Regions from separate parts of the Streptomyces sp. NPDC034099 genome, predicted to be linked through region 3. Evidence: riboswitches for the same ligand, from Rfam matches in the RefSeq annotation. Region 3 holds a riboswitch; each other region holds the start of a gene.
The links. A riboswitch is a leader RNA that binds a small molecule or an ion and turns the genes downstream of it on or off. The one in region 3 is predicted to bind cyclic di-AMP.

Region 1 (2,191 bases), on a different contig from region 3:
GCGGATCAGGGCGTGAGCCCCTTGCTCTGGAGCCAGGCCATCGGGTCGATGCCCGAGCCGCCGGCGGTGTGGACCTCCAGGTGGAGGTGGGCGCCGGTGACGTTGCCGGTGGCGCCGACGCGGCCGATGACGTCACCGGTGGTGACCTTCTGGCCGACGCTGACGTTGATGGACGACTGGTGCGCGTACCAGAGTTCGGTGCCGTCGTCGAGGGTGAGCACGGTCTTGTAGCCGTACGAGCCGTCCCAGCCGGCCGACGTGATCGTGCCGCTGTGCACCGCCTTGAGCAGCGTGCCCGTGGGGGCGGCGAAGTCGAGGCCGGTGTGGTGGCCGGAGGCCCACAGCGAGCCGGCCTGGTTGAACGTGGAGGAGATCGTGTACGAGGAGGTCGGCAGCGTGTACTGCTTGGCCAGCTTCGCGAGCCGCTCGGCCTCGGCCTTCTTCGCGGCCTCCTCCTCCGCCTTCTTCTTGGCGGCGGCGGCCTTCTCCTGGGCTTCCTTCTCCGCCTTGGCGGCGGCTTCCGCGGCCTTCTTCTCGGCGGCGGCCCGTGCCTCGGCGGCGGCCTTCGTCTCGACCTGCGCCTGCTGCTGCTCGGCCTGCGCCATGATCCGGGCCCGCAGCGACTCACCGGCGTCGGCGGCGCCGGCGCCCTCCGCGCTGTCGGCGGCGACGGCCTGGGTGACGCCGCTGAGCGGGGTGACGGAACCCTCGGGCTCCGACGCCTCGTCGTCTCCGGGCAGGAGCGAGCCGACGTTCGGCAGGTCCGGCATGGCGATGGACACCGGCGGCTTGCCGGTCTGCGCGCTGGCCATACCGCCCGCGCCGACGGCGGCTATGACCCCGACGCCGAGGACGGTGGAGCTGCGGGCGAGCCCGCCGCGCTGCTTGGCGACGCGGTGCCGGCCGCGTACGGGGCGGATGGATTCCGCGGTGGGATTCCACTCCTCCCAGGGACCCTCTTCGGCGCGGGGGGCGTCGTAGCCGAAGGTGTCGGTGTCGTGCCCGGCGGGCACGAACGGGGCCTCGGGGGCAGGCCGGTTGGACGCCACGTGGGCGTACTCCTTTCCTTCCTTCCGCCTACCGGGTTAGCTGACGGGTTCGGAGCAGGAAGGTCTCCTACGGGTGTGCGCCGACCGTGCGGACACGGCGACATACGCCCGATTCACCCCAATGTGGTGGTTCCCCGGTTCCCTTGCGGGATTCGGCGCGTGCGCACGGAGCCGCCTTCTGTGACGGCTGGGACGACCGCGCTGCGTTATCGAACGTTAATAGACGCGGGGCTCTGTTTCCAAGCCGTTCCTCTTGATCGTTAACGGAAACGGCCGGGACGTACGCCTCACGATCGGTGAAAACCGGGCGAGTTGACCCCGTCTCAGTATTCCCTTTCACGCCACGTTGTTCTGACGGTGCATCAGTTGTTATGCGGAGGGGGTTCGCACTGTCACGGCTCGTGACAATGATCATGATCACCGCGCCGGGGCCTCCGTACGGCGAGCAGCGCCATGTCGTCCGCCATGCCGCCCCCGGAGTGCCTGCGCACCTCCTCGGCGAGGGTGTCGAGCAGGGTCGCCGGATGCCGGAAGACCCGGCCGGCCAGCCGGGCCTGCGGATCGTAGAACTCGCCCTGCGCGTCCCGGGCTTCGGTCAGTCCGTCGGTGTAGAGCAGCAGCGTGGCCCCGCCGGGAAAGGCCACCTCCTCCGCCCGGTCGGGCCACACGCCCAGCTCTCCCATGCCGAGCGGCAGCGCCGGCTCGCGGGCGGGCAGCGGGCCGAGGGTGCCGTCGGCGTAGAGCAGCAGGGGCGGCGGATGACCGCGGTTGACGATGCGGACCGTCCCCCCGCCGTGCGGGACTTCGGCGAGTACGGCGGTGGTGAAGCCCTCGAAGGCGTCCAGTCCGTCGCGCCGGGTGCCCTCGCGCGCCAGCGCCCGCTCCAGCCGCTGCGCCACCGCCTCCAGGGTCGCCTCCTGCTCGGCGGCCTCCCGGAAGGCACCGATCACGACGGCGACGGCGGCCACCGCGCCCATGCCCTTGCCGCGCACGTCCCCGACGATGAGCCGGACACCGCGGGCGCTGTCCTGCACCGCGTACAGGTCGCCGCCGATGAAGGCGTCCGCCTGCGCGGCCTCGTAGCAGACGGCGACCTCGAAGCCCGCGATCCGCTCGGCGGGCTGGGGCAGCACGGCGCGCTG
Region 2 (2,191 bases), on a different contig from region 3:
GGCTCCGAGCGGCTCCAGGAGCGTGCGCGTCTCCAGCAGGTCGGCGGCCTCCCGCTCGGTCGGTTCCGCCACGCACGCGCCCGCGTGCCGCCGGGTCACCACGAAGCCCTCGGCCTCCAGCGTGCGCAGGGCCTCGCGGACGGGGACGCGGGAGACGCCGTAGCGGCGGGCGAGGAGTTCCTCGGTGAGCCGGCTCCCGCGGCCGTGTACGCCGGTGACGATGTCGTCCCGGATCGCCGTGCACACGGAATGCGCCGGAATACGCATGAGCGACCTCCCCTTGACCCCCGCGAAACGCCGGTGATTGACGTGTGTTGCACGACCCCAGGCCAATCAAGCGATATTAAATGCGAAAAGCCCCGGCTCGGGAAGCCGGGGCTTTCGGACGTCGTCTCTGTCAGACGTTCACGCCGTGGGAGCGGAGGTAGGCGACGGGGTCCATGTCCGAGCCGTACTCGGGGCTCGTACGGGCCTCGAAGTGCAGGTGGGGTCCGGTGACGTTGCCGGTGGCGCCGGAGAGACCGATCTGCTGGCCGGGCTCGACCGACTGGCCGACCGAGACGCCGATGGACGACAGGTGCCCGTACTGCGTGTACGTGCCGTCGTGCATCTTGATCACGACCTGGTTGCCGTACGCCCCGCCCCAGCCGGCCTCGACGACGGTACCGACGCCCACCGCGTGCACGGTCGTGCCGCTGGAGGCGTGGAAGTCGATGCCGGTGTGGCTGCCGGAGGACCACAGGGAACTGCCGGCCTGGTAGGCGGTGGAGACGTACGAGGCGGTGATCGGCGCGACGAAGGTGTTGAGGCGCTTGCGCTCCGCCTCCCGCGCGGCGCGCTCCTTGGCCTCGCGCGCCTCCTTGGCCGCCTCGGCCGCGCGCTCGCGGGCCGCTTCCCGGGCCGCCTCGCGGGCGGCGGCGTCCGCGGCCGCCTGCCGCTGGGCGACGGCCTGGGCGTCTATCTCGTCGGCCACTGAGTCGCCGATGGTGACGACCGGGGTGAGGCCGCTCTGCTCCACCGCGGGCTCGGCGGCGAGCGCCGGGGCGGCGAGGGTGCCGACGACGCCGGTGGTGGCGAGGGCCGCGACTCCCGCCGCGCGGGCGGTGGTGCGGTGCACCCGGCCGGTACGGCGGTGCTTCCCGGTGGCGCGCGTGAACGCCATGTAGAGGCTCGTCCTTTCCTTCCCTCTCGCCTACCGGGTTAGCTGACGGGTTCGGAGGTGGAAGGTCTCCTACGGACCCCCTCGCTCTGCGCGCGGGCGTCCGATTCACCCCAGGGACTGCGTTGGGTCCCCGGCTCCCCTGGCTCGCGCCGTACGGGGACTCGGCGATGGCTGTCCGGTGCCGCGGGCGCGGCGCACTGCCTGACGAACAGCCCGGAAGACGCTAAGCGCGGCTGCGTTCAATTCTCAAACGCAACAGGCTTTTTGTAGCGCACGCCACAGGGCAGACAGGCAACCACTCCCCCAATACGGACAAACGGTGGCCCTGGTGACACTCCGGTCACCAGGGCCACCACACGCGCGTGCCGCTACTCGGCCGCCACCACGGTGACTTCGCCGATGCCGAGGGCCTCGACGGGCTCCTTGATCTGCGCCGCGTCGCCGACGAGGACCGTCACGAGGCGGTCCACCGGGAAGGCGTTCACGACCGCCGCGGTGGCCTCCACGGTGCCCGTGGCGGCCAGTTGACGGTAGAGCGTGGCCTGGAAGTCGTCCGGCAGGTGCTGCTCGACCTGGTCGGCCAGCGTGCTCGCCACGGCCGCCGCCGTCTCGTACTTCAGCGGCGCCACGCCCACCAGGTTCTGCACGGCCACGTCACGCTCGGCGTCGGTGAGCCCCTCCGCGGCGAGCTTGCGCAGCACCGTCCACAGGTCCTCCAGGGCGGGACCGGTGTTGGGGGTGTCGACGGACCCGCTGATGGCGAGCATCGCGGCGCCCGTGCCGTCCGGCGCGGACCGCAGGACCTGGCCGAACGCCCGTACGCCGTAGGTGTAGCCCTTCTCCTCACGCAGGACGCGGTCCAGACGCGAGGTGAGGGTGCCGCCGAGGCAGTAGGTGCCGAGCACCTGCGCGGGCCACACGCGGTCGTGCCGGTCGGCGCCGGTGCGGCCGATCAGCAGCTGCGTCTGGACGGCGCCGGGACGGTCCACGATGACGACGCGGCCCCGGTCGTCGGCGGTCACCGGGGGG
Region 3 (2,191 bases):
CGCCGAACTGGGCCGAGAGCATCACCAGCAGCGGACGGAACCGTTTCCCGCCGGCCCGCACCAGGTGCTGGGCGGCCTCCGTGATGAACGGCACCTCGCTTTTGGTTGCCTCAAGCAACCCTTCCTCGACAGCAACCAATCCGGCCTGGACATCGGCTTCCAGAGCCTGGTCCCGCACGCTCAGCCCGAACGGCCCGACGACGGTCACGAGGGGTCTCCTGTCTGCTGGTGTCTACTGGCGATTACCTGGTTTGTCGATAGGTCGCTGCCACCACTCAAGTCAGCGTATCCGGTCACGTTTCGATCACCGCTAGCGCCCACCGTTACAGGCCGGTCGGTATCGGATCATGAACGGTATGTTTTTGATCAGGTGATATGAGCAGATTTTGATTGATGTCGCCAGAGGAGATGAGCCGGACCCGGCGGGCGAACGGGCCGGAAGCCGCCACCGAAGATCCCACCACTCCTCCCAACGGCCCGCACTTCGAGAACGTCACCCAATCGACACACGCGCCCGCACCGGTCCACACCCGCCCACCCACGCCGGTCCACCCACACCCGTCCGCACCGGTCCGCGCACGCCCGTCCGACGGGCGCGGCAGACACCTCCCCGGCCACCCACCCCCTCCCGCTTCCCTCCTCCCGCCGCTCGACACCCGAAGCCCTCCCCACCGGCGGCCGGTTGGCGCACGGTTGAGTTGAATGCCCGTTTTGCCGCGCTTGTTGAGGCCAGTGAGTTGGCTCACTCCGGACCGGCCGCAGGCAACCCCGCCCGAACCTGTGCCCTCCCTTTGCCCCGCAAGCCAGTTGGGACTTGGCAACAGCAAAGGATCAAGACCCTCAAACACCTCAGACCAAGGTCAACAGGCACTTGGGGTGATTCCTGCACTTGTTCCGGACATGTGCTCTCGCATACGTTCCCGGCCTGTCGGGCGGACGCCGAATCCTGCCACCGCCCGTCGCACAGTCATCCACCCAACAAACTCGCCGGCAGGAGCGGGGGACCCAGGTAAGTCGCCGCACCGGTCACCACCGGAGCGGCTCGGGGTGAAGCCGTACCCGTCGAGGGCGCGGCCGGGCACCTCCCCGCCCGAACCCGACAGCTCACCTCGTAGGCGTAAGGAGAGGGACACATGTCTGCCAACGGTCAGAACCGTCACGCCCGCACCGGCCGCCTCGCCCGCAAGCTCGCGGTGGCCGGCACCGGTGCCGCGGTGCTCGCGCTGCCGCTCATCGGCGCCGCCACCGCATCCGCGGCCACCCCGGCCGCCGCCACGACCGCCACCACGGCGGCCACGACGTACCCGGACAACCTCGACGGCTGGATCCGCGAGTCACTCGACATCATGGCCCAGCACGGCATCCCCGGGACCTACGAGGGCATTCACCGCAACATCATGCGGGAGTCCTCCGGCAACCCGCTCGCCATCAACAACTGGGACATCAACGCCGTCAACGGCACCCCGTCCAAGGGGCTGCTCCAGGTGATCGACCCGACCTTCCAGGCGTACCACGTGCCCGGCACCTCCTGGGACCCGTACGACCCGGTCGCCAACATCACCGCCGCCTGCAACTACGCGGCCGACCGCTACGGCTCGATGGACAACGTCTTCAGCGCGTACTGAGCCGTACGCCGCCTGAGCCTCGCCTAAGAGGTACCGAAGATCCGCTCGAGGACGACGGCCACGCCGTCGTCCTCGTTCGTCGTGGTGACCTCGTCCGCCACCGCCTTGAGTTCGGGATGGGCACCGGCCATGGCGACGCCGTGGGCCGCCCAGTGGAACATCGGGATGTCGTTGGGCATGTCCCCGAAGGCGATCGTCCGCCGCCGGTCGAGGCCCAGGTGCTCGGCGGCCAGCGCCAGGCCGGTCGCCTTGGTGATGCCGCAGGGCTGCAGCTCCACGGTGCCGGGCCCGGACATGGTGACCGTCGCGAGGGAACCGACCACCGCGCGCGCCGTCGTCGCCAGTTCGTCGTCGGTCAGCTCGGGGTGGCGCAGCAGCACCTTGCTGATCGGCGTGGACCACAGCTGCTCGCGCCGCTCGACGCGCACCGCGGGCAGCGTCGGGTGGGGCATCAGGTAGCCCGGTTCGATGAGCGTCAGCCCGTCGACGCCGTCCTGGTCGACGGCGGCGTGCACCTGACCCACCTCGGCCTCGATCTTGCCGAGCGCGGTCTCGGCCAGCTCCCG
Region 4 (2,191 bases), 180 kb from region 3:
GTGGATCATCATGCCGTCGCCGATGTACAGACCGACGTGGCTGATGTCGTCGTAGAAGAAGACCAGGTCACCGGGTTGTGCCTGGGAGACGGAGACGGTCGTGCCGGCGTTGACCTGGTCGTAGGTGACGCGCGGCAGGCTCACGCCGGCGGCCTTCCAGGCGGCCTGGGTGAGGCCCGAGCAGTCGTAGGAGCCGGGGCCCGTGGCGCCCCAGACGTACGGCTTGCCGATCTGGGCGCGGGCGAAGGCGATCGCCTTCTCGGCCTTGGTGCCGGCCGAGGTGCCCGGAGTCGACGAGCCCGAGGAGTCCGACGAACCGGTGCCGCCGGAGGTCCCCGAGGACCCGGAGCCGCTCTCCTGCTGGGCGGCCTCCTCCTGCCGCTTGCGCTCGGCCGCCTCCTCCGCCTGCTGCTTCGCCAGCTCGGCGGCCTTGCGGGCGGCCTCCTGCTGCTTCTTCTTCTCGATCGCCGCCAGCCGGGCCTTCTCCTCGGCGGTCAGCTCCGACAGCAGCTTCCGCGCGGTGGCCAGCTTCTTCTGGACGGTCGACTTGGCCGTCTTGAGGTCGGTCTGCGAGTCGGTGAGCGTCTCGAGGCTCTCGGTGGCCTCCCGGCGCTTCTTCATCGTCTCGGACTGCTGCGTGACGTAGTCGTCGACGGCGGTCTTCTGCCGGCCGGTGAGCCGGTTCATCAGCTGGTTCTGGTCGAAGTAGTCCTGCGGCGAGTCCGCGAGCAGCAGCGTCGCGGTCTCCGGAACCGAGGCGCCCGTGCGGTACTGGGCGGAGGCGAAGGAACCCAGCTCCTCGCGCGCGTCGTTGAGCTTCTGGGTGCGCTGGGCGACGTCGTCGAGGAGGCCGTCGACCTTCTTGCGCTGCTTGGTGGTCTTCTCCTTGGCCGCGTTGTACTTCTCGGTCGCCGACCCGGCCTGGCGGTAGAGGTCGTCGACCTTCTTCTCGACCTCCTCCAGGGTCGGCCGGTCGTCCGACGGCGTGGCGTTCGCCGTCTGGGACAGCAGGGCGACGGAGGTGAGGGCCGCGGTGGCGAGGGCCGGGGTCCGTATGCCTGCGACGCGGGTACCGGTGGGACGCGACTTGCGGTGCGACGCCAAGGAGGCGACTCCTTCCAGTGCTCCGCCTACCGGGTTAGCTGTCGGGTTCGGGCGGTGTGGCATGGAAGGGTTGCCCTACGGCGGACCGTCCTCTCGTCGAGGGCGGTGCGGCCGATTCACCCCAGAGTTCACGGTTGGGTCCCCGGCTCCGGGTGCCGTGCGGGCACGTCGGACTCGGCGGAGGCCGCGCGGCCCGGCGGGGTTCGCCGGAGGGGGTCGAGCGGCCTGCCCGCACGGTAGCCAACTCGTGTGGCCGCTGTGAAGGTTGGTGGGTGATATGCCCGATACATTTTCGTGACCTTCCGTGCGGGCGCCTCTGGCCGGGCAGTGCGCGTCACTCTTCGTGTTCCGGCCGGTCGCGGGGCGTGCCCGGTCCTGGAACGCCGGGTATTTTCCGGGGTGGCGCCGGGTTGTCGGTGGGGCGCCCTAGACTCGGAGAGCGATGAGCAGCCTCTTTGACGACAGCTTCCTGGCGAGCCTCCAGACCCCCCGGGGTCACGAGGAGGAACCCCCGCCGCCGCCCGAGGACGAGCACGGACCGGAGCCGGTTCCGCACGATCTGTTCGGCGGGAAGTTCGACGCGCCTCCGGACCGGGACACCCACTACCGGGACGGCGCCCCGCGCCCGGCCCTGGACGCCGCCGCGCTCCTGGAGGGGCTGAACGAGAACCAGCGCGCCGCCGTCGTCCACTCCGGCTCCCCGCTGCTCATCGTGGCCGGTGCCGGTTCCGGCAAGACCCGCGTGCTCACCCACCGCATCGCCCACCTGCTGGCCGAGCGGAACGTCCACCCCGGGCAGATCCTCGCGATCACCTTCACCAACAAGGCCGCGGGCGAGATGAAGGAGCGCGTGGAGCAGCTCGTCGGCCCGCGCGCCCACGCGATGTGGGTGATGACCTTCCACAGCGCGTGCGTCCGCATCCTGCGCCGCGAGTCGAAGAAGCTCGGCTTCACCTCGTCGTTCTCGATCTACGACGCCGCCGACTCCAAGCGGCTCATGGCGCTGGTCTGCCGCGACCTCGACCTGGACCCGAAGCGCTTCCCGCCGAAGTCGTTCAGCGCGAAGATCAGCAACCTGAAGAACGAG

Region 1: linked by a shared signal. The riboswitch ahead of ACZ56V_RS37555 (M23 family metallopeptidase) and the one ahead of ACZ56V_RS03885 (transglycosylase SLT domain-containing protein) in region 3 are both predicted to bind cyclic di-AMP.
Region 2: linked by a shared signal. The riboswitch ahead of ACZ56V_RS31330 (M23 family metallopeptidase) and the one ahead of ACZ56V_RS03885 (transglycosylase SLT domain-containing protein) in region 3 are both predicted to bind cyclic di-AMP.
Region 4: linked by a shared signal. The riboswitch ahead of ACZ56V_RS02945 (C40 family peptidase) and the one ahead of ACZ56V_RS03885 (transglycosylase SLT domain-containing protein) in region 3 are both predicted to bind cyclic di-AMP.

What each region holds. Positions count from the first base shown of each region.
Region 1 covers NZ_JBVISR010000023.1:41,756-43,946, reverse strand. The annotation lists gene ACZ56V_RS37555 (M23 family metallopeptidase) at 6-1,049, opposite strand; cyclic di-AMP (ydaO/yuaA leader) riboswitch at 1,060-1,217, opposite strand; gene ACZ56V_RS37550 (PP2C family protein-serine/threonine phosphatase) at 1,442-2,191, opposite strand, start outside.
Region 2 covers NZ_JBVISR010000013.1:115,228-117,418, reverse strand. The annotation lists gene ACZ56V_RS31335 (GntR family transcriptional regulator) at 1-267, opposite strand, end outside; gene ACZ56V_RS31330 (M23 family metallopeptidase) at 398-1,162, opposite strand; cyclic di-AMP (ydaO/yuaA leader) riboswitch at 1,175-1,339, opposite strand; gene ACZ56V_RS31325 (M16 family metallopeptidase) at 1,531-2,191, opposite strand, start outside.
Region 3 covers NZ_JBVISR010000001.1:825,624-827,814, forward strand. The annotation lists gene ACZ56V_RS03880 (polyprenyl synthetase family protein) at 1-208, opposite strand, end outside; cyclic di-AMP (ydaO/yuaA leader) riboswitch at 976-1,132, shown strand; gene ACZ56V_RS03885 (transglycosylase SLT domain-containing protein) at 1,134-1,625, shown strand; gene ACZ56V_RS03890 (HAD family hydrolase) at 1,649-2,191, opposite strand, start outside.
Region 4 covers NZ_JBVISR010000001.1:641,268-643,458, reverse strand. The annotation lists gene ACZ56V_RS02945 (C40 family peptidase) at 1-1,104, opposite strand, end outside; cyclic di-AMP (ydaO/yuaA leader) riboswitch at 1,111-1,294, opposite strand; gene pcrA (DNA helicase PcrA) at 1,547-2,191, shown strand, end outside.